4 regions of the Mesorhizobium sp. AD1-1 genome follow, and region 4 is predicted to be linked to each of the others. Evidence: riboswitches for the same ligand, from Rfam matches in the RefSeq annotation. Region 4 holds a riboswitch; each other region holds the start of a gene.
What was found. A riboswitch is a leader RNA that binds a small molecule or an ion and turns the genes downstream of it on or off. The one in region 4 is predicted to bind cobalamin.

Region 1 (5,388 bases), on a different contig from region 4:
AGAACAACACGGAGTGGGCGGCGCGCTGGTCGCCGGCAAAGACCAGGTAGTTGGTCAAGGCGGTGAACATGAAGGACACGGCAAGGCCGGCGAGGATCAGCCGCTCCGGCCCTTGGCCCCTCACCCGCGCGACCAGCAGCAGGACGACGCCGGCGGCCAATATGCCGCCGGTGAAGGCCGCGACCGGCAACGTCCAGATGCCAAAGCTGTCGCCGAAGACGGTGATGACGGAAACAGCACCGGCGGCGGCGCCCGACGACAGGCCGAACAGGAACGGATCGGCGAGATCGTTGCGGGTCACTGTCTGCAGCAGCGCGCCGACGACGCCGAGGCCCGCGCCGACGCAGATGGCCAGGATCGTGCGCGGCAGCCGCAGATCGACGACGATCTTGCCGACCGGCCCGGACACGTCGTGCCCGCCTAAGCCGATTGCGCGGCCAAGCGCTGCTACAACGTCGGCCAGCGGGATCAGCGTCGAGCCATAGGCGATCGACAGCAGAGCGAGAGCGGCGATCGCCGCCGCTCCCGCCAGCATGGCCAACGCAAATGCCGGATGGCGCAAGCTCAAAATGCTTCCGGGTGCATGGCCTTGGCGATCTTGTCGATCGCTTCGATGTTGGCGGGTCCGGGCGTCAGCTCGGCGTAGCGGAGGGCGACGAAGCGCTCGTTCTTGACCGCGTCTGTCTCCTTCATGGCCGGATGCGCTTTCAGGAAATCGAGCAGCTTCCTGTAGCCGCCACCGTCCTGGTAATCGAGCAGGATGAGGAATTGCGGATTGCGCGACGCCACCGTTTCCCAATCCGTGTTGCCCCAGCTGGTGTCCATGTCAGCCATGATGTTGTCGCCGCCGGCGGCAGTGATCATGGCGCTGGGGATGGCGAACTTGCCTGCGGTGAACGGCTTGTCCTCGCCGGAATCGTAGAGGAACACCCGCGTGCCCTTGGCGCTGCCGACCTTGGCGGTGATGTCGGCGAGTTGCGCCTTCCAGCCAGAGACAAGCTTTTCAGCCTCGGCCTCCTTGCCGAAGATCTTGCCCAGCTTTTCGACGTCGCCATAGAGCAGGTCCATCGAGGCGGCGGGGCGGCTCTTGTCGAGATGGACGCAGCTTTCCGTCAGAACCAGCGTCTTGATGCCGTGCGGGGCAAGCGTGTCGGGCGTCACCTCGCCACCCGGCTTCATGCCGTAGTACCAGCCGGCGAAGAAGAAATCCGGCTCGACGGCCACGAGGTTTTCGAGCGTCGGATATTTCGGCGCCAGCTCCGGGATCGAACCCTGCTCTGCCTTGAATTCGGGACCGACCTTGTACCATCCGGTGATGCCGGTCAGGCCGACGATTGACGGCTGCAATTTCAGCGCGAAAGCCATCTCAGCCATGTTCAGATCATGGATGACAGCGCGCTTCGGCGGCGCGTCGAAGGTCAGCGGCTTGCCGCAGCTGTCGACGGTTACCGGGAAGGCGAAGGCGGTCGAGGTCAGCAGCGAGACGGCAAGCGAAAAAGCGAGGCGTTTCACGGGTATGCTCCTTGTGGGTGGGATCGGGTCGACTATGGAACGGCTTCAATCACGACGGCGGCGCGGCACGGTTCGGAACCTCGAACACCGTCAACTCTCGATCCTCGGTCGGATGGCGCAGGCGCAGCACATCGATGCCGAAAATCTCGCGGATCAGCTGTTGGGCCAGCGCTTCGCGCGGTGCGGCGAGCGCTTGCAGACGGGCATGGTTCATCACCGCCACCCTGGTGGCGAAGGGTGCTACCAGCGCCAGATCGTGCAGCACCGCGATCACCGTCATCTCAAAGCCTGCCACGAGGTCGAGCAGTTCGCCGCGGGCGCGCGGGTCCAGATGGTTGGTCGGTTCGTCGAGGAACAGGATTTTGGGCTGCTGGGCGATGGCGCGCGCCAGTTGGGCGCGCTGGCGCTCGCCGCCCGACAGCGAGCCGACGGTGCGGCCAAGCAGCGGCAGCAGGCCGGTCCGGCGCAGCGCCTCGACGGCGATATCGCGTTCCTCGCGCCTGCGCCGCAGCCCGGCGTGCGGGACCCGGCCAAGCTCGACATAATCGATCACCGCCAGCCGCGGATCGGGCTGGTCGGTCTGGCCGACAACGGCGATATGCAACGCCCGCTCGGCGGCCGAAATCCTGTCCAGCCCGCGTCCGCCAAGCTTCACCTCGCCGGAACTTGGCCGCAGCATGCCCGACAGCATGCGCAGCAGCGTCGTCTTGCCGGCGCCGTTGGGACCGATGATGGCAAGGCGATCGCCAGCGGCCACCGAGAAGCTGACCGCCTGGACCAGATTCCGCCCATTCGCCATGGCACAGAGGTCATGGGCTTCGAGAAGCGCTGCGCTCATCGGCTGCAGCCCGCCGGATTGCGGGGACGGCAAAGCGTGCGCATGGTGATGCGATGATCGATGGAGCCGTCCAACTTTCCGTCACTTTCCAAAACTGACGACGGAAGGAAGCTGGCGAACCGGCCGACAAGGCCGGGATTCGCGTTTCCTCCCGGCACACCCCGTCCGGTCAACTCAGTGATGGCAGGTCTCCTGGCTCGCGGGTCGTTGCGCCATCCTGCCTTCCCAGCCTTGCCGGCCAGTGGCATTCACGGATTTTGCTCGCCGCTTACAGTTGCGGGGGCAGCCACGGCCTCGACCTGAACAGGCCTCACCGTGTTCCCTTTTCACCCCTCGCCTTTCGGCTCGGGGACCATCACCACTTCAGCGTAGATTTCCACCAAACGCTTCGCAATGGATTTCTCGGACGAAGTGGTGGGCCAGCTAAGGGAAACAGGCATTGCACGCTCACTTTATGTAATAACATAACATTCTTAGGAGATGACGCGGCCCGCTGTCAAGCGAAAGCCCATGGGATCGGCGCAGATTGCACGGAATGCGCAATTTCGATCAAACTGGCCGCGCCAGGAAACGCCAAGATGATCCGGCCAATGCGAAAAGGAGCCCCATGAACCCGACCGAGAAAGCGCTGTGGTTCGTCGAGAGCCATCTGCCGGAGGCGATCTCGCTTGACGATGTCGCGCAAAGCAGCGGCGTGTCGCGTTTTCATGTGACGCGCGCCTTCGGCGCCGCAACCGGCCGCTCGGTGATGGGTTACATGCGCTCACGCCGGCTGACCGAGGCGGCGCGCAAGCTGGCCGGCGGAGCGCCCGACATCCTCGTCGTCGCGCTCGACGCCGGCTACAACTCGCATGAGGCGTTCACCCGTGCCTTCCGCGATCAGTTCGGCACCACGCCGGAACTGGTGCGCGCGCAAGGCTCGACCAACAACCTCGACCTCGTGGAGCCGATCCTGATGGACCAGTCCTTCCTCACCAATCTCGAACCACCGCGCTTCGAGACCAGCCGGCCGTTCCTGATCGCCGGCCTCGGCGAACGCTACAGCTGTGAAACCAGCGCCGGGATTCCGATGCAGTGGCAGCGTTTTGCACCCTTTATCGGCAACATCCCCGGCGAGATCTCAGGCGTTTTCTACGGCGTGTGCCTTAATGGCGACGACGCGGGCAATTTCGACTATGTCGTCGGCGTCGAAGTGTCCGGCTTTGCGGATCTGCCGAAGGACTTCTATCGGGTGCGGGTGCCGGCGCAGAAATATGCGGTGTTCTCGCACCGCGAGCACATCTCATCCATCCGCCGGACGATCAACACGATCTGGAACAGCTGGCTGCCCGCCTCCGGTCACGAAATCGCGGATGCACCGGAATTCGAGCGCTATGGACCGGAGTTCGATGCCCACAGCGGCAATGGCGGGCTGGAGATCTGGGTACCGGTGAAGGCGTAGCTCGATCACGCCATCGGCAGCGCCGGCCAGCGATCGATGACCTTTCCGCCGGAAAACACGGCGATCGACCCGAATTGCTGCAGCACGGCCTCGCTCTGCGTCGGCCTTAGAAACGCGTAGTCGCCTGGCCTTGCGGTCGCATCGGCGGGCAAGCCCATGAATTGCTGGTTGGAGGACAGGCCGAGCAGGCCGTTCGTCTTCATGCCTTGGGGGAAGACCGGCTCGGCCATCCACTTGCCGCCATAGAGATAGCAGCCCTTGCGCGGGAAGCGGCCGAGCGCCTGCAGCAGGCGAGTAACGGCCGGCGGACCAGGCAGCATCGGCTCGACCACTTTCAGGATCGGCGTAGCGATGAAAGCCGCCGGCTGGAAGCCGTCGAGGCCTGGCGTATCGAAGTCGCTGGGCAGCACGAAGGCCGAGCCCATCGACACTTCATTGGCCGCGCCGCCACGATGAAGCAGCGCGGTCTTGCTGCCGCCGATGTTGAGGATGCGGCGCTGGTCGGCACCGAGACAGGCGACGAACGCCGCAGCCTGCGCCGACGCCTCCGCCAATGCCTTTGCCGGTCCGCCGAAAAGGCCGGGAATGAGCGGCGCATGCGCCTCGTAGGCCATGACGCCTTCGCAATGCAGCCGGACCGGCAACGCGCTCAGCGCCTTCGACAAGGCCGCGGGATCAGCAAAGCCGCCGCGATGCAGCCCGACATCGATCTCGAAAGCGATGCGCAGGCCGATGCCGAGTTCGTCAGCGAGAGCACCGTATTCCGCCAGTCTCTCCTCGCTGTCGATCAGCCAGCAGACACGCGACCAGTCGGCATCACCCTTCACCAGCGCAGTCCTTGCCGTACCAATCGGCATCGGCTTGCCGTAGAGCAGATCGGCATCCGGAAACGCCTTCAGCACCGCCTCGCTGATCGGCGGGTGGAAGGTCATGAAGCTGCTGGTGCCGAGCGCCTTGCCTATATGCGCAAGCAGCGGCAGGCAGGCGAGCGATTTGTCGACCAGCCGCACGGCCAGGCCGGGATCCAGCCTCCTTTTTACCAGGGCAATGTTTCCGTCCAGCCGATCGCGGTCGAGCAGCAGGCAGGGCTGGAAGATGCCGGCTTCCTTCAGCGCATCCGAGAGGGTGGAAAAATAGGTGCTCATCATTCGATGCCGAACAGGCCGGCCATGTAGGGCGACACGAAGCGGTTTTCCGGATCGATGTCGCGGCGCGCCGCCATGGCATCGTCCCAGCGCGGGTAGAGCTTTTTCAGCTCCGCCGCCTTGAGGCTATGCATCTTGCCCCAATGCGGCCGGCCGCCATATCTGCGGAAGATCGGCTCTGCCGCCCGCATGAACGGCAAAGGATCGTTCGCGGCGTCATGGTGGATGGCGATGGAGCAGGTCAGCCTGTTGTAGAATGGCGAAAGCCAGAACTGGTCCGGCGCGACCGAGCGCACCTCCATCGGGAAATAGACCTCGGGAAAGCGCTTCTCGGTCAGCTCGATGATCTCGGCCAGCGCCTTCGGCCCTTCCTCGAACGGCAAATGATATTCCATCTCGTTGAACTTGGTCTGCCGGTCGCTGGCATAGACGTTGAGCCAGTCCTGCACGTA
Region 2 (5,388 bases), on a different contig from region 4:
AAATAGAGCATACGCCGCGTATGTCAATTGGCATACGTTACGTATGTGAATAGGGCCAGAAGCCATGCACAGACCCCGCAAGGAGATGATCGCCGAGACGCGCGCAAAGCTGATCGCGGCGGCCCGCCATGCCTTCGGCACAACAGGCTATGCGGAAGCCTCGATGGATGATTTCACCGCTTCGGCCGGGCTGACGCGCGGCGCGCTCTATCATCATTTCGGCGACAAGAAGGGGCTGCTGCAGGCGGTCATAGCCCAGATCGACGGCGAGATGGCGGCGCGCATCAATGAGGTCGCATCGAGAGCGCCGACCCGCTGGCAGCATTTCGTCGACGAGTGCTCGACCTATATCGAGATGGCGCTGGAGCCGGAAATCCAGCGCATCATGTTCCGGGATGGCCCGGCCGTGCTGGGGGATCCAGCGCAATGGCCGAATGCCAGTGCGTGCATCGTGTCAATGACCGACCATCTGACCGCGCTGCAGGAGGAGGGGGTCGTTGTCTCGAGCCTCGACCCCGAGACGGCCTCGCGACTGATCAACGGAGCGAGCAGCCAGGCAGCGCAACGGATCGCCAATTCGAGCGACCCCGAAGCGACGTCCAAGAAGGTGGTGACGGCGTTCAAGCAACTGCTCGAAGGCCTGCTCAAGAAGCCGGATCCGCAGTCGAATTGAAGTTCCCACCGGAGCTTCGTGCCGGCAGCTGTTCCCGATAGGAATTTTTTCTTGACGCCTGCCCTCAGCTAAGGTACATATTCGTCCATGGTGCTGATTTGCGCCGGTGACCCGCCGCACAGGCGGGTTTTTCGTTTGATGCTCCGTCAGACAATGCGCCGGCGAAAGGCTGCGAAAGAAAACCGTTGCCCAGAATTCGTCGCCCTGTGGTGCTAGGGCCGGCAATTGACAATCGTCGGGTTGAGTTCATCCTCTTCCACCATCTCTGAGGCGGAGATTCGGGGCACATGTGGGATTTCGAGATCGGCCGGTCGGTGTCCATCATGATGCGGACCTGGCCGTTCATCGTCTTTCGTATGATCGTCTATTTCGGCATCACGCTGGCCTACATCATGGCGACCGGCACCGGTGCCTCGGTCGGCTATGGTGTCGGCCATATCTCCACCGATCCCGACGGGCCCATGTCCTTTGCCCTGTGGGGCGGCGTGGTCGGGTTTGGCATCGTCTCGATCGCGGTCTACTGGATCCGCGAATACATCCTCTATATCGTCAAGGCCGGCCACATCGCCGTCATGGTTCATCTGATCGACGGCCGCGACATTCCCGGCGGTCAGGACCAGATCGCCTACGCCAGGGATGTCGTCACCCAGCGTTTTGCCGAGGCCAATATCCTTTTCGTCGTCGACCAACTCGTCAAGGGTGCCATCCGCGCCATCACCGGCCTGCTCGGCGGTATCGCCGCCTTCCTGCCGATACCGGGCCTGAGCGGCCTGGTCTCCTTCATCAACACGGTGATCCGCCTGTCGCTGACCTATGTCGACGAGATCATCCTCGGCTACAACATCCGCATCAATTCAGCCTCACCCTTCGAGACGGCGCGCCAAGGCGTCGTGCTCTATGCCCAGAACGGCAAGGTCATGGTCAAGAACGCCGTCTGGCTGGCGGTCATCATGTGGGGCGTGTCGTTCGTCATCTTTCTGATGATGCTGGCGCCTGCCGGCGCCATTCTGTTCCTGATGCCCGGCCAGCTCGCCGGCTGGGCCTTCGTGCTCGCCATCGTCTTCGCCTGGGCATTCAAGGCGGCCTTCATCGAGCCTTTCGCCATCGCTTGCCTGATGCAGGTCTATTTCAAGACCATCGCGGGCCAGGTGCCGGATCCGGCCTGGGACGCCCGGTTGGCCGAGGCGTCGTCGAAGTTCAGGGAGCTCAAGGACAAGGCGCTCGCCTCCTTCGGCGGTTCGCGCTGGGGTACGGCCGGCGCCACACCCTGATCGGCCGGGCAGGTGGTGTCTGGTGAGGCAGAAACGGTGTTGAGGCGCGCCACGGTGGACTTCAGCTGTGTCTCGCCTTGCCCGGAAAACGTCTCGCTCATGATCAGTTCCGGCAGCGGCAGCCGCCGTCCCCAACCATGCGTTTCAAGGTCCGGTTTGGAAGCGAACTCGGAAACACGGCCGACGCAGAGATAGGCGATTGGCGTTACGTGATCCGGAATGGCCAACAGCCGCTTCAGCGCCTCAGCCTCGATGATGCTCACCCAGCCGACGCCAACGCCCTCGGCACGCGAGGCCAGCCAGAAATTCTGCACTGCGCAGACGGTGCTGTAGAGATCCATCTCCGGATTGTGCCAGCGTCCCAGCGGCGAACCTTTCGAGCGCTGCCGGTCGCAAGTGATGCAGATGTTGAGCGCGCTTTCGCAGATGCCTTCCAGCTTGAGCTTGCGGTACAGCGCCTGTTTTTCCGCCTCGATCGCCGGCAGTTCCTGCTCGCGCGCGGCCAGGAACAGGTCGCGCACCCTTTCGCGTCGCTCGATGTCACGAATGACAATGAAATTCCATGGCTGCATGAAGCCGACCGATGGCGCGTGATGGGCGGCAAGCAGCAGCCGCGCCAGCACGTCGTCATCGATCGCGGTGGGCAGGAAATGGCTGCGCACGTCGCGCCGCGTGAACATGGCGCGATAGACCGCATCGCGCGCATTCTGGTCAAATCCATCGTCAATGGCAGCGGTCATATGTTCCGGCATCGCTTGTCCCCTTGCGATTGCAGATTCAAAACGGTCAGAGCGTACGTTGTGCGTCCAAATGGACGCACGTCGCTCTGATGTCATCCGCCTGACCATGCGGATGACGATGCCTGCCAGGCCGGTCTTCTGGCTTGGGATCAACCCGCGTCCGGTGCCTTCCCGTCATCGACAGTGGCATTTACCGGCGCGGTCCCCCTCACAGCGTTGGGCACGCCACGGAATTCAACCGTGTTCCCGATTCTCCCGCTTGCGGCGGGCACCAGGCAGTGCCAAGGACTTTACGCCGAAGCGCCGGCGAGGCCAATGCCTGCGGCGACACGAATGGACGCAGGCGCGATTTTCCCCAGTCATCGGCCGGCCGTGCATGGCCTTTGTCGATCCGGGTCACTAGATTAGGACGATGACCACCCGTCTCTACACGCATCCGATCTTCCTCGAGCATCTCACGCCGCCCGGACATCCCGAGCGGCCCGACCGCCTGCGTGCCATCGAGCGCGTGCTCGATGAGGAAGCCTTTGCCGGGCTCGATCGTATCCAGGCGCCGGAAGGCGACGAGGCCACCATCCTCTACGCGCATCCCGCCGATTTCGTCGCCCGCGTGCGCGCCGCCATTCCCGACGAGGGGATTGCCCGCATCGATGCCGACACCACTGCCAGTCCGAAGAGCTGGCAAGCGGCGATCACCGCGATCGGCGCCGCCAACGCCGCCGTCGATGATGTCTTTTCGGGCCGCGCCGACAACGTCTTCGTCGCCGCCCGGCCGCCCGGCCATCATGCCGAAAAGACCACGGCCATGGGCTTCTGCCTGTTCAACACGGCGGCGATCGCGGCGCGTTATGCGCAGAAGAAACACGGTGTCGAGCGCGTTGCCATCGTCGACTGGGACGTGCATCACGGCAATGGCACGCAGGATATTTTCTGGGACGATCCCTCGGTGCTCTATTGCTCGACACACCAGATGCCGCTTTATCCCGGCACCGGAGCGAAGACCGAAACGGGCGCCGGCAACATCGTCAACGCACCGCTGGCGCCGCAGACCGGCAGCGAAGTGTTTCGCGATGCCTTCCTGTCGCGCGTCCTGCCCGCGCTCGACAATTTCGCGCCCGACCTGATCATCATTTCGGCCGGGTTCGACGCGCACCACCGCGATCCGCTGGCCGAGATCAATCTGACCGAGGATGATTTCGATTGGGCGACCGGCCAGTTGATGCAGCGCGCGGCACGCCACAGCGGCAACCGGCTCGTAAGCCTGCTCGAGGGCGGCTACGATCTGCAGGGATTGGCATTTTCGGTCGCCGCCCATGTCGGGCGACTGATGAAAGGATGAATGATGGCTGGTGAGACCAACGAAGACGTCAAGGCGATGAGCTTCGAGCAGGCACTCGATGCGCTGGAGAAGATCGTCGATGATCTGGAGCGTGGCGACGTGCCGCTCGACCAGTCGATCAGGATCTATGAACGTGGCGAGGCGCTGAAGGCGCATTGCGACCGGCTGCTGAAGGCCGCCGAGGACAAGGTCGAGAAGATCAGGCTGTCGCGCGACGGCAAGCCGGTTGGAACGGAGCCCCTCGACGCGGATTGAGGCCGGTCCGAACGATGGCCTCGCCTCACCGGTTTTTGGACATGATCATGATCGAGGCTATAACTCGTTGCGATTGAAACAGCTCAAGGACAAGAGGAGATACGGAAGCGATGTGCAGAAACATCAAGACCCTGTTCAATTTTGATCCGCCGGCAACCAATGACGAGGTGCGCGACGCGGCCCTTCAGTTCGTCCGCAAGCTGAGCGGAACGACGCGACCCTCGAAGCAGAACCAGCACGCCTTCGATCATGCCGTCGACGCCATCGCGGCCTCGGCGCGCGAACTGCTCGATTCCCTGGAAACCCATCAGCATCCGCGCAATCGCGAAGAGGTGGCGGCCAAGCTGCGGGCAAAGGCGGCCATCCGCTTTGCCTGATGCGGCCAGGCGGCCTTCGACCACCGACAAGGAGAGTCCATGAGCTTCTTCCCCGGGAAAGACCCTGAGGTGGGCGATGCGTTCGCCAGCGATCAGATCGAATTGATGGTCATTCCGAACGCCAAGGACATCGGTGGTTTTCAGGTGCGCCGTGCCCTGCCAACGGCAAAAAGGCGGTTGGTCGGTCCGTTCATCTTCTTCGACCGCATGGGTCCCGCGATCCTGCGGGCCGGCCAGGCGCTGGACGTCCGTCCGCATCCGCATATCGGACTGTCGACGGTCACCTATCTGTTCGACGGCAAGATCCGGCACCGCGACTCCCTCGGCACCGAAATGGTCATTCAGCCCGGCGACGTGAATTTGATGACCGCCGGCCGCGGCATCGTCCATTCGGAGCGTACGCCGGAGGAACTGCGTGGCGCGCCGATGTCGGTATCCGGCCTGCAGACATGGCTGGCGCTGCCGGACGACAAGGAAGAGGTGGCTCCTGTGTTCGAGAACACAGGAGCGCTCAGGCTTCCCGAGATTGATGCCGAAGGCGTCAACGGGCGCCTCATCATCGGCGATTTCCAAGGATTACGGTCCCCGGTCAGGGCCGATTCGGAGACGCTCTACGCCGACCTGCGCCTGGCGCCCGGCGCCAGCGTGAAAATCCCTGCCGATGCGGAAGAGCGCGCCATTTACACGCTGGAAGGCGAGGTCTCGATTTCGGGCGATGTGTTCCCAGCCGAAC
Region 3 (5,388 bases), on a different contig from region 4:
GTCCAGGGTTTCGGGCACCGGCCGAGGCGCGATGTCGTCAATGTGAAAAGCATGCTTGCCTTGCCAGTTGAGCGGACCGTGCGCCTTCAGCCGGTGCTTCAGCCCAAGTCGCGCGAATCCCTGGGGATCCTGCTTGAGTGTTGAAAACAGCGGGCGGGCAGTCACGCCGTTGGAGAGGTCGACCAGCACATAATCGTCGCCGACGCTGTCCAGCCCGTGGAGGAGGCCGGCGGCGACGGTCCCGGATTTCCCGGCGCCGCCCGCGCCGGCGAGCAGTACGCCCCTGCCTTTGGTGCCGAGCGTCCCCGCATGGGCCAGCCGCATGCCACGTGCCGCATATTCCCAATGGAGGAAGGGGCGCAGCGGCGCTCCCGGCTCCCAGGGTGGAAAGGCATCGGCCGAGGCCATCAATTGCACGCCAACGCGACGTTGCGGATCATAGAACTGCCAGAAATCCAGGTCGTGGAAATGGTTGCCGCGCAATCCGGCTTCCGCCAGCCTGGTGGCGAAGCCATGCTGCGTGAAGGGTCCTTGGCCCCATCTGGCCGGTGCCGCGATGCCGTCAATGCCGGGATGTGCGACGAAGATGCGGCAGATGTCGGCAGGCGCTCGGTTGTCCGGAGCCGTGACAAAGCCATGAGCGAAGGCATCCGCCAACGCGCCGGCACTCACATGAGCGGTCAACTCCAGATGCGGCAAGCCCACCTTGCAGGTCAGTGGATAATGCGCGGCGCTGCTCTGCGCTTGCGCCAGAACATGACGTGCGTAGTCAGTCAGGTTTTCGAGAGTGACGTTCGGCATGGTCTGCCTGTTCCGGAGCTGTCCGGCAACGAGAGCCTGGCGGGCGCCTCAGTTGGCCTGCTTCACTGCGGGCCAGCCGAGGGGCTCCTCGACCTCGTGGATGGGATCGACGACAATGAGGTCGGCAAGGTCGTCATGGATGTCGACCTTGAGGGGCTCGCCGGCAGCGGCGAGCTGAGCCAGCAATTCGCTGGGAACCGGTCTTGCCACGCCATCGGTTGCGGCCGCCAGCAAACCGAATTCGAGCAATTGTGAAACAAAGCCGTCAATCGCGGCGGCATCGAGGGCGCCAATTCCGGTCGCGGCGCCGACCAGTTCGGAGGCAGGCACGCCGGACGACAGTGCATCCCAAAGCCTGCTGCCTGAATCAGAGAAGCCGAAATATCTACCGGTGGTCAGGTCGAGAACGACGGCTTCGCCATCGAAGGATTCAAAGACGATATCCTTGCTGGCAATGGCATATACGCCGGATTGTCGCATGTTTGCTCCCCGCCGAAGCAGGCCGCGGAGATGATCTTCGGGCCCTACGGTCAACCCCACCGTTGCAGGCGTCTAACCATTTGCAGGGTTTTTGGCAAGATGGCGTAGGCCCGGGCGAGCGCAGCTGCAGGCCGCGCGGGCATGGACAGTCTCTGACCGTGCCTGCCGGTCACGCCTCGATTTCAAGCGCCGAAAGCGGCTTCGAGCAACAGGCGAGGATAAAGCCGTCCTCGATTTCGTGATCGAGGATGCCGCCATTGTGGCTCATCTCCACGTCGCCCGCGACCTTCCTCACCTTGCAGGTGCCGCACAGGCCGAACTCGCAGGCGGCGGGAATCCGCACCCCCGAGGCGCGTGCCGTCTGCAGCACGGTCTGGCCGGCGACGCATTCGGCATCGACATCGGAATGCGAGAACCGGATCGGTGTCACGGCCTCCACGGTGGCAGCGGCGCCGTCTTCCGCCGGCGGCGAGAACGGCGCCGGGATCTCCTCCACGGCAGGCGCGGCAAAGCTTTCCTGATGGTATTTCGCCATGTCGAAGCCGGCGGCGTCCAGCATGCCGCGCACGGCGCGCATGAAAGGATCGGGGCCGCAGCAGAAAATCTCGCGCTCACGGAAATCGGGCGCCAGCAATGGCAGCCGGATCGCGTCGATGCGGCCCATATGGCCGAACCAGCCCTCGCGGCTCGACCGCTCCTCGATCATGAAGCCGAGCGACAGCCCAGGCATGCGGCTGCCGAGCAGTTCGAGCTCCTTGCGGAAAATGATCTCTTCCGGGCGGCGCGCGCAGTTGACGAAGCCGACATCGGTCCATGGCGCGCAGTCGTTCAGCCAGCGCAGCATCGACATCATCGGCGTCACGCCGGAACCGGCCGAAATGAACAGGTATTTGGCGGCCGGGTGGCTGTGCAGCGAGAAGTCGCCGGTCGGCCCATAGGCCTTGACGTGCGAACCGGGCGTCAGATGGTCGAACATCCAGCGCGTACCGGTGCTGCCCGCCTGCGCCTTGACCGTCACCGCGATCGAGAACGGCCGCGACGGCGAGGACGACAGCGTGTAGGTGCGCATCAGCGGCCCGTCCGATGTCGGCAGTTCCAGAGTCACGAACTGCCCCGGTTTGTAGCGGAACCAGGTCTGGTTGTCGGAGCGGAAGGTGAAGGTCTTCACGTCAGGCGCTTCGTCGCTGACGCCGATCACTTCCAGCACCTGCAGCCTGTCGTTCCAGGGCGTCATCTGGTCGAGATGGCGATAGAGGCCAAGGTCCGTCATCGCATTCATCCTCTTGTCCCTGGGCTAGGCGACGCTGCGCAGGGCCGGCCGGCCGCCTTCGGCAAGGCGCGGCCCGATGAACGACGCGTACCACTCGACGAACTGGATCACGCCGCCCTCATGCAGCTCCGAATAGGGGCCTGGTTCATAGGCCGGCGACAGGATGCCGAAGGCGTTTTCCTCGACGATGCGGCGGTCCTGGTCGTTGGTCTCGGTCCAGACATGGGTGAGCTCAGCGAGGTCGTAGTCGACGCCTTCGACCGCATCCTTGTGGACGAGCCATTTCGTGGTCACCGCGGTTTCCGTGGCACTGATCGGCAGCACGCGGAAGGTAACGGCGTGGTCGCCGAGGATATGGTTCCAGGTCGTCGGATAGTGATAGAGCAGCAAGGAGCCGATGCGGTCGGTTGAAACGCTGTCGGACAGGTTCTTCTGGACCGCCCGTTTTCCCGTCATGGTGTAGCTGACGGCATCGCGCAGCAGCGGCGCGCGGGTGGCGCGGTACTGCCCTGCCGGATCGATGCGGAATTTGCTCGGCAAGCCTGATGCCTCGCATCTGGCCCAGTGTGCGACCATTTCAGGGTCGCTGTCGGCGCCATGGACGCCGGTTATGGTTGGAGCCTCGGGGAAGGTCTTGCACAACTCGGGATGATTGGCGGCGCAGTGGTAGCACTCGCGGTTGTTTTCCCAGACCAGCTTCCAGTTGCCCTTCTCGACGATCGTGCTCTCGAAGGCGATCTTTGCTTCACGCAGCCGGTGCGGCAAAAGATAGGGTTCGATCATCGCCCGCATCGGCGCGAAATCTGCCGGTTCCTTGGCCAGGCAGATGAAGATGTAGCCGCCGACGCTCTCGCAAGCGACCGGCTTCAGGCCGAAATCACTCTTGTCGAAACCGTCGGCCATCTGGCGGGCAAACAGCAGGCGGCCGTCCAGCTCGTAGGTCCACTGATGATACGGGCAGACGAGCTTTGCCGCGGTACCCTTCTCCGTGTTGCACACGCGGCTGCCGCGATGGCGGCAGGAATTGTGGAAGGCGTTGATCTTGCCGTGCTGGTCGCGGACAAGGACGACCGGATAATCGCCGACCTGCACGGTGATGTAGCTGCCCGGCTTCGGCAGTTCGCAATCATGGCCGATGAACAGCCAGTCGCGATACCAGATCAGCTCCATGTCGAGCTTGAAGTAGTCCGGATCGGTGTAGAAGGGCTGCTCCAGCGAAAAGCCTTGCCGGCGCCCCTTCAGGAGCCTCAGCATGTCGTTGCGGATATCCATGTCCTGTCCTCGTTCCTAAGGACTGAACTGGTGGTGACGGAGGAAGGATTGAAACACAGGCCGGCTGTGTGCCGGACATGCGCTATCCACCTCTTGACCGCCCACCGCGATCAGTCGAGTCTAAAAATCTCGGGCTGGTTTCCGGGCTCTGGAGTTGTCCTTGCGGACCATCGCGACACCTTCCCAGGCGGTTGCCCAGTGGTCTCCCGTTGCGACTTGAACTCCACCACCGTTGCGGGGGCAGCGCCGGATTCTGACCGGCTTCCCAATTCTCCGCCTCGTCGTCACGAAGCGGCACCTGAGATGGTATGATCTAACCACGATCGCGGGCGCGGCGGCGGCATGAAAACGACATCGTATCCATGCGGCGCGACACGGCATGCGAAACGCTACTGCAGATCGTCGCGGGCCAAGATCCCACCTCCCGGGCGGCCATTTGCCGGCTGCGATCTTCCCGAATCCGACCCTTCGCGGGGGTCAAAAAAGGTTAACGGTTTCGAAAAGTGACTATTAGCTTGCCCTAAAATCGAACCGAACGGTTCGTTTCTGTTGACGGTGCGTGCAGGACGGTGTGAACGCTGGGCCTCTGAAACAGTCAGTGATCCATCAAGTGTCTATACCTAACACACTGATATGAAGAAGAAAAATGCATCCCTAGATTCCGTTGGCACAATTTCAAGGTGTGGATTCATGGTCCACACGGAACAACTTCGTGATTGGAAAAGACGACCTTGCCCTCCCACATCGGGGCTGTCCGAACGACGCGATTTCATTTCCAAGACACGCCGCTAGACGGACGGAAAAAAGACGATACTGGAGTACCAAAAATGAAAAAGATCATTCTCACTGCCGCAGCCCTTCTGGCCATTTCCGGCAGCGCCTTCGCTGGTAGCGACCACTACGGTTCCAACGCCGCGGCAGCCACTGCTGTCGACAGCTCGTACACCGCTTCGACCAAGAAGTCGGAACCGGCTGCTCAGGCGCCTGCCCAGGGTGCTGACCGCAACCTCTTCGGCAACAACTAACAGCCGATTCCCAGTTTCCCGGTCGACGGCGGGCTCGCTCGCCGCCCTGGCGAAATTCAGACATTCAGGAGTATTCAAGATGAACAAGATCCTCATTGCTGCCGCCGCCGTTCTGGCCATCACCGGCAGCGCTTTCGCGGGCAGCGACAACTACGGTTCGAACGGCTCCAACCAACCTGCCGCCGCTGTGGACCAGTCGTACACGGCTTCCACCAAGACCTCGGAACCGGCTGCCCAGACGCCCGCTCAGGGCAGCGACCGTAACCTCTTCGGTCGCTAACAACCAATTTCGCAACCGACGGCAGCTGTGTCTGCCGTCCTGGCGAAATCCAGAATTCAGGAGACTAAAATGAACAAGATCCTTATTGCTGCCGCCGCCGTTCTGGCCATCACCGGCAGTGCCTTCGCCGGCAGCGACAACTTTGGCTCCAATGGTGCCAATCAGCCTGCCGCCACGACTTCGGTCGACAGCACGCGCACCTCTTCGGTACGCAACACCGGTTCGCCGGTTTACAAGCTGCTGAACTCGTCGGGTGACAC
Region 4 (5,388 bases):
AAGATGATGAACAGGATCGACACCAGGTAGAAACGGATGTCGAACTTCATGCGGGCGTCGTCGAACGAGTTGAAACCGCACTCGTAGGCGGAAAGCTTTTCGGGATCGGGATTGCGGTAGGCCACCAGGAAGGGCGCGGCCAGCAGCGCCAGGCCGACAACCAGCGCCACGCCTATGAACAGGACGATGGGCAGGTATGAGCTCAAGAGTGCGTTCATGCTCGGCTTTCCGTTGGCGCCAATCCACGTTGATTACAGCACCGGACCCTAATGCGGAAGCGTGACAGTTTAACCGCTGAACCGTTTTAAGGGCCTATGCTGCAACGCGGCGAGGGTTAGCGCAGCACTTCCAGCGAAGCAAGTCAAACCTTGTTCAAAACATCGACCTGGATGGCATATCGCGGCAAACTGGTCCGATCCGCTCCTGTTTGATTTCCTTCGCTTTTTACTCCACTTTTCTCTCCTGACATGGATGCCGCCAAAACCCTGCTAGCATGGGTTGGAATCAGCCATTCGACCCTCGGTCAAAACACGTCAAAGTGATACCTGCATGAAGGAAAAGATCTCGCTCCCGATGGCCCGGCGCATCGCCCTTGCCGCCCAAGGGTTCCTCGATCCTCGCCCGACCGGCACGCCCGACCGCCGGCATTTTGCCCGCACCCTCTCCCGCACCGGCCTGTTGCAGATCGATTCCGTCAGCGCGGTGGTGCGCGCTCATTATATGCCGCTCTATTCGCGCCTTGGCCCCTACCCGTTCTCGCTGCTCGACAACGCGGCTGTGACGCGCAAGCGGATGGTTTTCGAATATTGGGCGCACGAGGCCTCCTTCCTGCCGGTCGAGACATACCCGCTGATGCGCTGGCGCATGCAGCGCGCCGAGCGGGGCGAGGAAATGTATCTGGGTCTCGCCAAATGGGGCCGCGAGCACGCCGCCTACATCGAAGAGATCTACCGCGAGGTCGCCGAGCGCGGCCCGATCGCCGCTTCCGCGCTGGAGGGCCAGAAAGGTTCGGGCGGCTGGTGGGGCTGGAGCCATGCCAAACACGCCTTCGAATGGCTGTTCTGGGCCGGCCGCATCACCACGGCGCACCGCCGCGGTTTCGAGCGCTTCTATGACCTGCCCGAGCGCGTGCTGCCGCAGGCGATCCTCGACCTGCCGGTGCCGACGCCTGAGGACGCGCACCGCGAATTGCTGCGCATTTCCGCCCGCGCCCACGGCGTGGCGACTTCAAGCGATTTGCGCGACTATTTCCGCCTGTCGCCGGCAGATATGAAAGGCCGGTTGGAGGAACTGGTTGAAACGGGCGAGTTGCTGCCGGTGCGTGTCGAAGGCTGGGACAAGCCGGCCTATCTTCACCGGGACGCCCGTCTGCCGCGCAAAGTCGAGGCCCGCGCCTTGCTGGCACCCTTCGATCCGGTCGTCTTCGAGCGCTCGCGCACCGAGCGGCTGTTCGATTTCCACTACCGCATCGAGATCTACACACCTGCCGACAAGCGGCAGTATGGCTATTATGTCCTGCCGTTCCTGCTCGGCGACAGGATCGTGGCACGCGTCGACCTCAAGGCCGATCGCCCGGCCAGCATACTGCGGGTCCATGCGGCCTATGCCGAGCCCGGTGCGCCGCCTGAAACCGCTGCGGAGCTGTTCGAGGAATTGAAGCAGATGCAAGGTTGGCTCGGGCTCGAACGCATCGAAGTGACGCCTGCCGGCGATTTGGGCGCGGCGCTGGCCGACATAGCCGTGTCGTAAGCTCGCGTTGACACCGCCGCCCGCAAAAGCCTAAATCCGGTTCCAGATGGTCCCTTGCCCGCAACGGCAAGGGCTAAGAGGGAATGCGGTGCGGGGCAAAATCCCAAATCCGCGGCTGTCCCCGCAACTGTAAGCGAAGAGCCAAGGCCGAAAACCACTGGGAATTCCCGGGAAGGCGGCTACCCAAGGCGATGACTCGCGAGCCAGGAGACCTGCCGTCTGCGACTGTAGAATCCGATCGCCCGGCGGGTTTCCGGGCAAGGAGCCCGATCTTTGGACCACGACAGCAGTTTTTCGGCTGGCACAGCGGATATTTCGTCCGGCCATGATGATGCCTTGGCCGGCGTCACCATCATCGTCTGCGGCTCCTGCCGCAATGAGACCGGCTCCGACGCTCATCCCCGCGCCGGCGAGTTGCTGACGGACGACACGCGCCGCGCCGCCGCTGGCGACGATATCCGCATCCGCAGCGTCGAATGCCTTGGCAATTGCAAGCGGCGCCTCAGCGCCGCGATCCTGCGCGACGGCTGCTGGAGCTATGTCTTCGGCGACCTGACCGCGACCAGCGGCGCCGACCTCGTGACAGGCGCAAAGCTCTTCGCCACCTCGACCGACGGTCTCATTCCCTGGCGTGGCCGCCCCGATAGCCTTAAGCGCGGCCTCGTGGCCCGCATTCCACCCATCGACATGCTGAAGGATTGACCATGACCACTTCCGTATCCCGCGTTCCCTGCACCGTCGTCACTGGCTTCCTCGGCGCCGGCAAGACGACGCTGGTCCGCCATCTCCTGGAAAACGCCGGCGGCAAGCGCATCGCCATCATCGTCAACGAATTCGGCGACATCGGCATCGATGGCGAGATCCTCAAGGGATGCGGTATCGACACCTGCCCCGAGGAAAACATCGTCGAACTGGCCAATGGCTGTATCTGCTGCACCGTCGCCGATGATTTCGTCCCGGCGCTCGACCAAATCCTGTCGCTGACGCCGAAGGTCGACCATATCCTGATCGAAACCTCGGGCCTGGCACTGCCCAAGCCGCTGGTCCAGGCCTTTCAGTGGCCGAGCGTGAAAAGCCGGGTGACCGTCGATGGCGTCATCGCCGTGGTCGACGGACCGGCATTGGCCGAAGGCCGCGTCGCCAACGACATGGAGGCCCTCCAGGCGCAGCGCGCCGGGGACGAGACGCTCGACCATGACGATCCGGTGGAAGAACTGTTCGAGGACCAGATCGCCTGCGCCGACCTGATCATCCTGTCGAAGAGCGACCTGATGGACGCCGCCGGCACCGCCCGCGCCAATGCCATCATTGGCGAACACTCCGCCCGCGCGGTGAAGATCGTGCCGACCTCGCATGGCAAGGTCGATCCCTCCGTGCTGCTCGGGCTCGGTCTCGCCGTCGAGGATGACATCGAGAACCGCAAATCCCATCATGACGGCGCCTTCGACCACGAGCATGACGACTTCGACACCTTCATTGTCGACATAGCCTCGGTCGCCAATCCCGATGAACTGGCAAAACGCGTCGCCACGGTCGCAGAAGAAGAGAACGTGCTGCGTGTAAAAGGCTTCGTCGAGGTCGGCGGCAAGCCGATGCGGCTGTTGCTGCAGGCCGTCGGGCCGCGCGTCAATCATTACTATGACCGCGCCTGGACCGCGCAGGATGACCGCCGTTCGCGCCTCGTCGTCATCGGCCTGAAGGGGCTGAACCGTCCGGCGATCGAGCGTATACTCGCCGGCTGATTTCGGACACGGGTCGCGATGCACATCCTCACCACGACATCCGCCTCGCTCGACGACCTCGCCGAGCCGGTCGATCTGCGGCAGACGCCGGCGGATATCGTGGCGCTGTCCTTCACCGACAGCGACCTCGCCGGACTGGCGGCGGCGTGGAGGACCGATGCCGACCGCCTGCCCTCGATGCGGCTGGCCGCACTGCGCGACCTGCGCCATCCCATGTCCGTCGACCTCTGGGTCGACAGCGTCGCCCGCCATGCCAAGATCATCCTCGTGCGCATCCTCGGCGGCTACGACTGGTGGCGCTACGGCTGCGACCAGCTTGCCTCGACCGCCCGCGAACGCGGCATAAAACTGGCGCTGCTGCCCGGCGAATGCCGCGACGAGGATCTGCGCCTGATCGAAGCCTCGACGCTGCCGCGCCAAGAACTTGACGCTCTGCTCGACTATTTCCGCGAGGGCGGCCCGGCGAATATGGGCGCGCTGGTGCGGAAATTGGCGCGGCTGGCGGGGTCGGATGCGGAAGTTATCGGCCCGGTGGTGGTGCCGAAAGCTGGTTTTTACGTGCCTGGAAGTGGAGTTGTGGAGAAGCGGGACTTATCGAATGCTGGCGCTTACAACGTCAACGCTCCTATCATCCCCATCCTGTTCTATCGCTCGATGCTGCTGGCCGCCGATGTCGCGCCCATCGATGCGCTTGTTGAAGCGCTGCGGCAGCGCGGCATCGACCCAGTCCCGATCTTCGTCTCCAGCCTCAAGGACCCAACCTCCCTCGCCTTCGTGGAAACAGCACTGACGGCGCTGAAGCCCGCCGCCATCATCACCGCGACCGCTTTCGCCTCAGGCGCCGAACCCGGCATCGAAACGCTGTTCGACCGCGCCGGCGTGCCTGTCTTCCAGGTCATCGTCGCCACCACCCGCCGCGACATCTGGCAAAACAACCAGCGTGGCCTGGCACCCGCCGACCTCGCCATGCATGTCGTGCTGCCCGAACTCGACGGCCGCGTCCTCGCCGGCGCCATTTCCTTCAAGGGCGAGACCGAGACCGATCCCGCACTCGGCCACCGCGCCTTCGCCAACCGGCCGGAACCGGATCGCGTGGCGCAGGTCGCTGACCGCGTCGCGGCCTTCATCAAGTTGCAGGAGACGCCCCGCGCCGGGCGCAAGCTGGCGATCCTGATCCCGGATTACCCTAGCGCTCCTGGCCGCACCGGCTACGCCGTCGGCCTCGACGTGCCGTCCAGCGTGCTCGCCATGCTGCATGACCTGAAGGAGCAGGGCTATGTGATTGAGGGGATTCCGCAGACGCCGCGTGGGTTGCTGGATTTGCTGGAAGCCAGCGATACTGGATTGGCCTTAGATAACTACATTGCCTTCTCGACGGAGTTGCCGACTGCGGCAATCACTGCGGTCGAAGCCGCTTGGGGCAAAGCGGAAGACGAAACAGGTTTGCGCGGAAGCTTCCCCTTCCGCGCCGCCACCTTCGGCAACGTCACCATCGCCCTCGCCCCCGACCGCGGCCGCTCCGTCGACCGCCGCGCCGACTACCACGACCCGACGCTGCCCCCGCGCCATGCGCTGATCGCCTTCGGCCTCTGGCTGCGCAAGTCGCTCGGCGTCCACGCGCTGGTCCATGTCGGCGCCCATGGCACGCTTGAATGGCTGCCGGGCAAAACCGTTGCTCTGTCGGAAAACTGCTTTCCGGAGATCGTCACCGGCCCCCTGCCCGTCATCTATCCCTTCATCGTCTCGAACCCGGGCGAAGCGGCGCAGGCCAAGCGGCGCATTGCCGCCGTCACCCTTGGCCATTTGCCGCCACCGCTGACCGGCGCCGGGCTGGACGAAAACCAGCATAAGCTCGAGCGGCTGGTCGATGAATATGCCCAGGCCGACGGGCTCGACC

Region 1: it holds a riboswitch for cobalamin, as region 4 does, so the genes downstream of both, LB519_RS14325 (ABC transporter ATP-binding protein) here and LB519_RS22535 (DUF1636 family protein) in region 4, are expected to answer to the same signal.
Region 2: it holds a riboswitch for cobalamin, as region 4 does, so the genes downstream of both, bluB (5,6-dimethylbenzimidazole synthase) here and LB519_RS22535 (DUF1636 family protein) in region 4, are expected to answer to the same signal.
Region 3: it holds a riboswitch for cobalamin, as region 4 does, so the genes downstream of both, LB519_RS00655 (aromatic ring-hydroxylating oxygenase subunit alpha) here and LB519_RS22535 (DUF1636 family protein) in region 4, are expected to answer to the same signal.

What each region holds. Positions count from the first base shown of each region.
Region 1 covers NZ_JAIUGP010000006.1:210,610-215,997, forward strand. The annotation lists gene LB519_RS14315 (FecCD family ABC transporter permease) at 1-535, opposite strand, end outside; gene LB519_RS14320 (ABC transporter substrate-binding protein) at 565-1,512, opposite strand; gene LB519_RS14325 (ABC transporter ATP-binding protein) at 1,562-2,350, opposite strand; cobalamin riboswitch at 2,515-2,722, opposite strand; gene LB519_RS14330 (AraC family transcriptional regulator) at 2,958-3,791, shown strand; gene LB519_RS14335 (alanine racemase) at 3,797-4,936, opposite strand; gene LB519_RS14340 (D-arabinono-1,4-lactone oxidase) at 4,936-5,388, opposite strand, start outside.
Region 2 covers NZ_JAIUGP010000025.1:46,409-51,796, reverse strand. The annotation lists gene LB519_RS30190 (TetR/AcrR family transcriptional regulator) at 65-673, shown strand; gene LB519_RS30185 (hypothetical protein) at 961-1,944, shown strand; partial or broken gene bluB (5,6-dimethylbenzimidazole synthase) at 2,067-2,684, opposite strand; cobalamin riboswitch at 2,795-2,975, opposite strand; gene LB519_RS30175 (histone deacetylase family protein) at 3,097-4,023, shown strand; gene LB519_RS30170 (exodeoxyribonuclease VII small subunit) at 4,027-4,278, shown strand; gene LB519_RS30165 (DUF2277 domain-containing protein) at 4,389-4,655, shown strand; gene LB519_RS30160 (pirin family protein) at 4,695-5,388, shown strand, end outside.
Region 3 covers NZ_JAIUGP010000001.1:129,860-135,247, forward strand. The annotation lists gene LB519_RS00640 (hypothetical protein) at 1-801, opposite strand, end outside; gene LB519_RS00645 (PqqD family protein) at 850-1,281, opposite strand; gene LB519_RS00650 (hybrid-cluster NAD(P)-dependent oxidoreductase) at 1,451-2,551, opposite strand; gene LB519_RS00655 (aromatic ring-hydroxylating oxygenase subunit alpha) at 2,576-3,823, opposite strand; cobalamin riboswitch at 3,938-4,140, opposite strand; gene LB519_RS00660 (DUF680 domain-containing protein) at 4,651-4,848, shown strand; gene LB519_RS00665 (DUF680 domain-containing protein) at 4,928-5,128, shown strand; gene LB519_RS00670 (DUF680 domain-containing protein) at 5,198-5,388, shown strand, end outside.
Region 4 covers NZ_JAIUGP010000013.1:32,194-37,581, forward strand. The annotation lists gene LB519_RS22525 (NADH-quinone oxidoreductase subunit A) at 1-218, opposite strand, end outside; gene LB519_RS22530 (winged helix-turn-helix domain-containing protein) at 550-1,749, shown strand; cobalamin riboswitch at 1,780-1,984, shown strand; gene LB519_RS22535 (DUF1636 family protein) at 2,023-2,451, shown strand; gene cobW (cobalamin biosynthesis protein CobW) at 2,454-3,491, shown strand; gene cobN (cobaltochelatase subunit CobN) at 3,510-5,388, shown strand, end outside.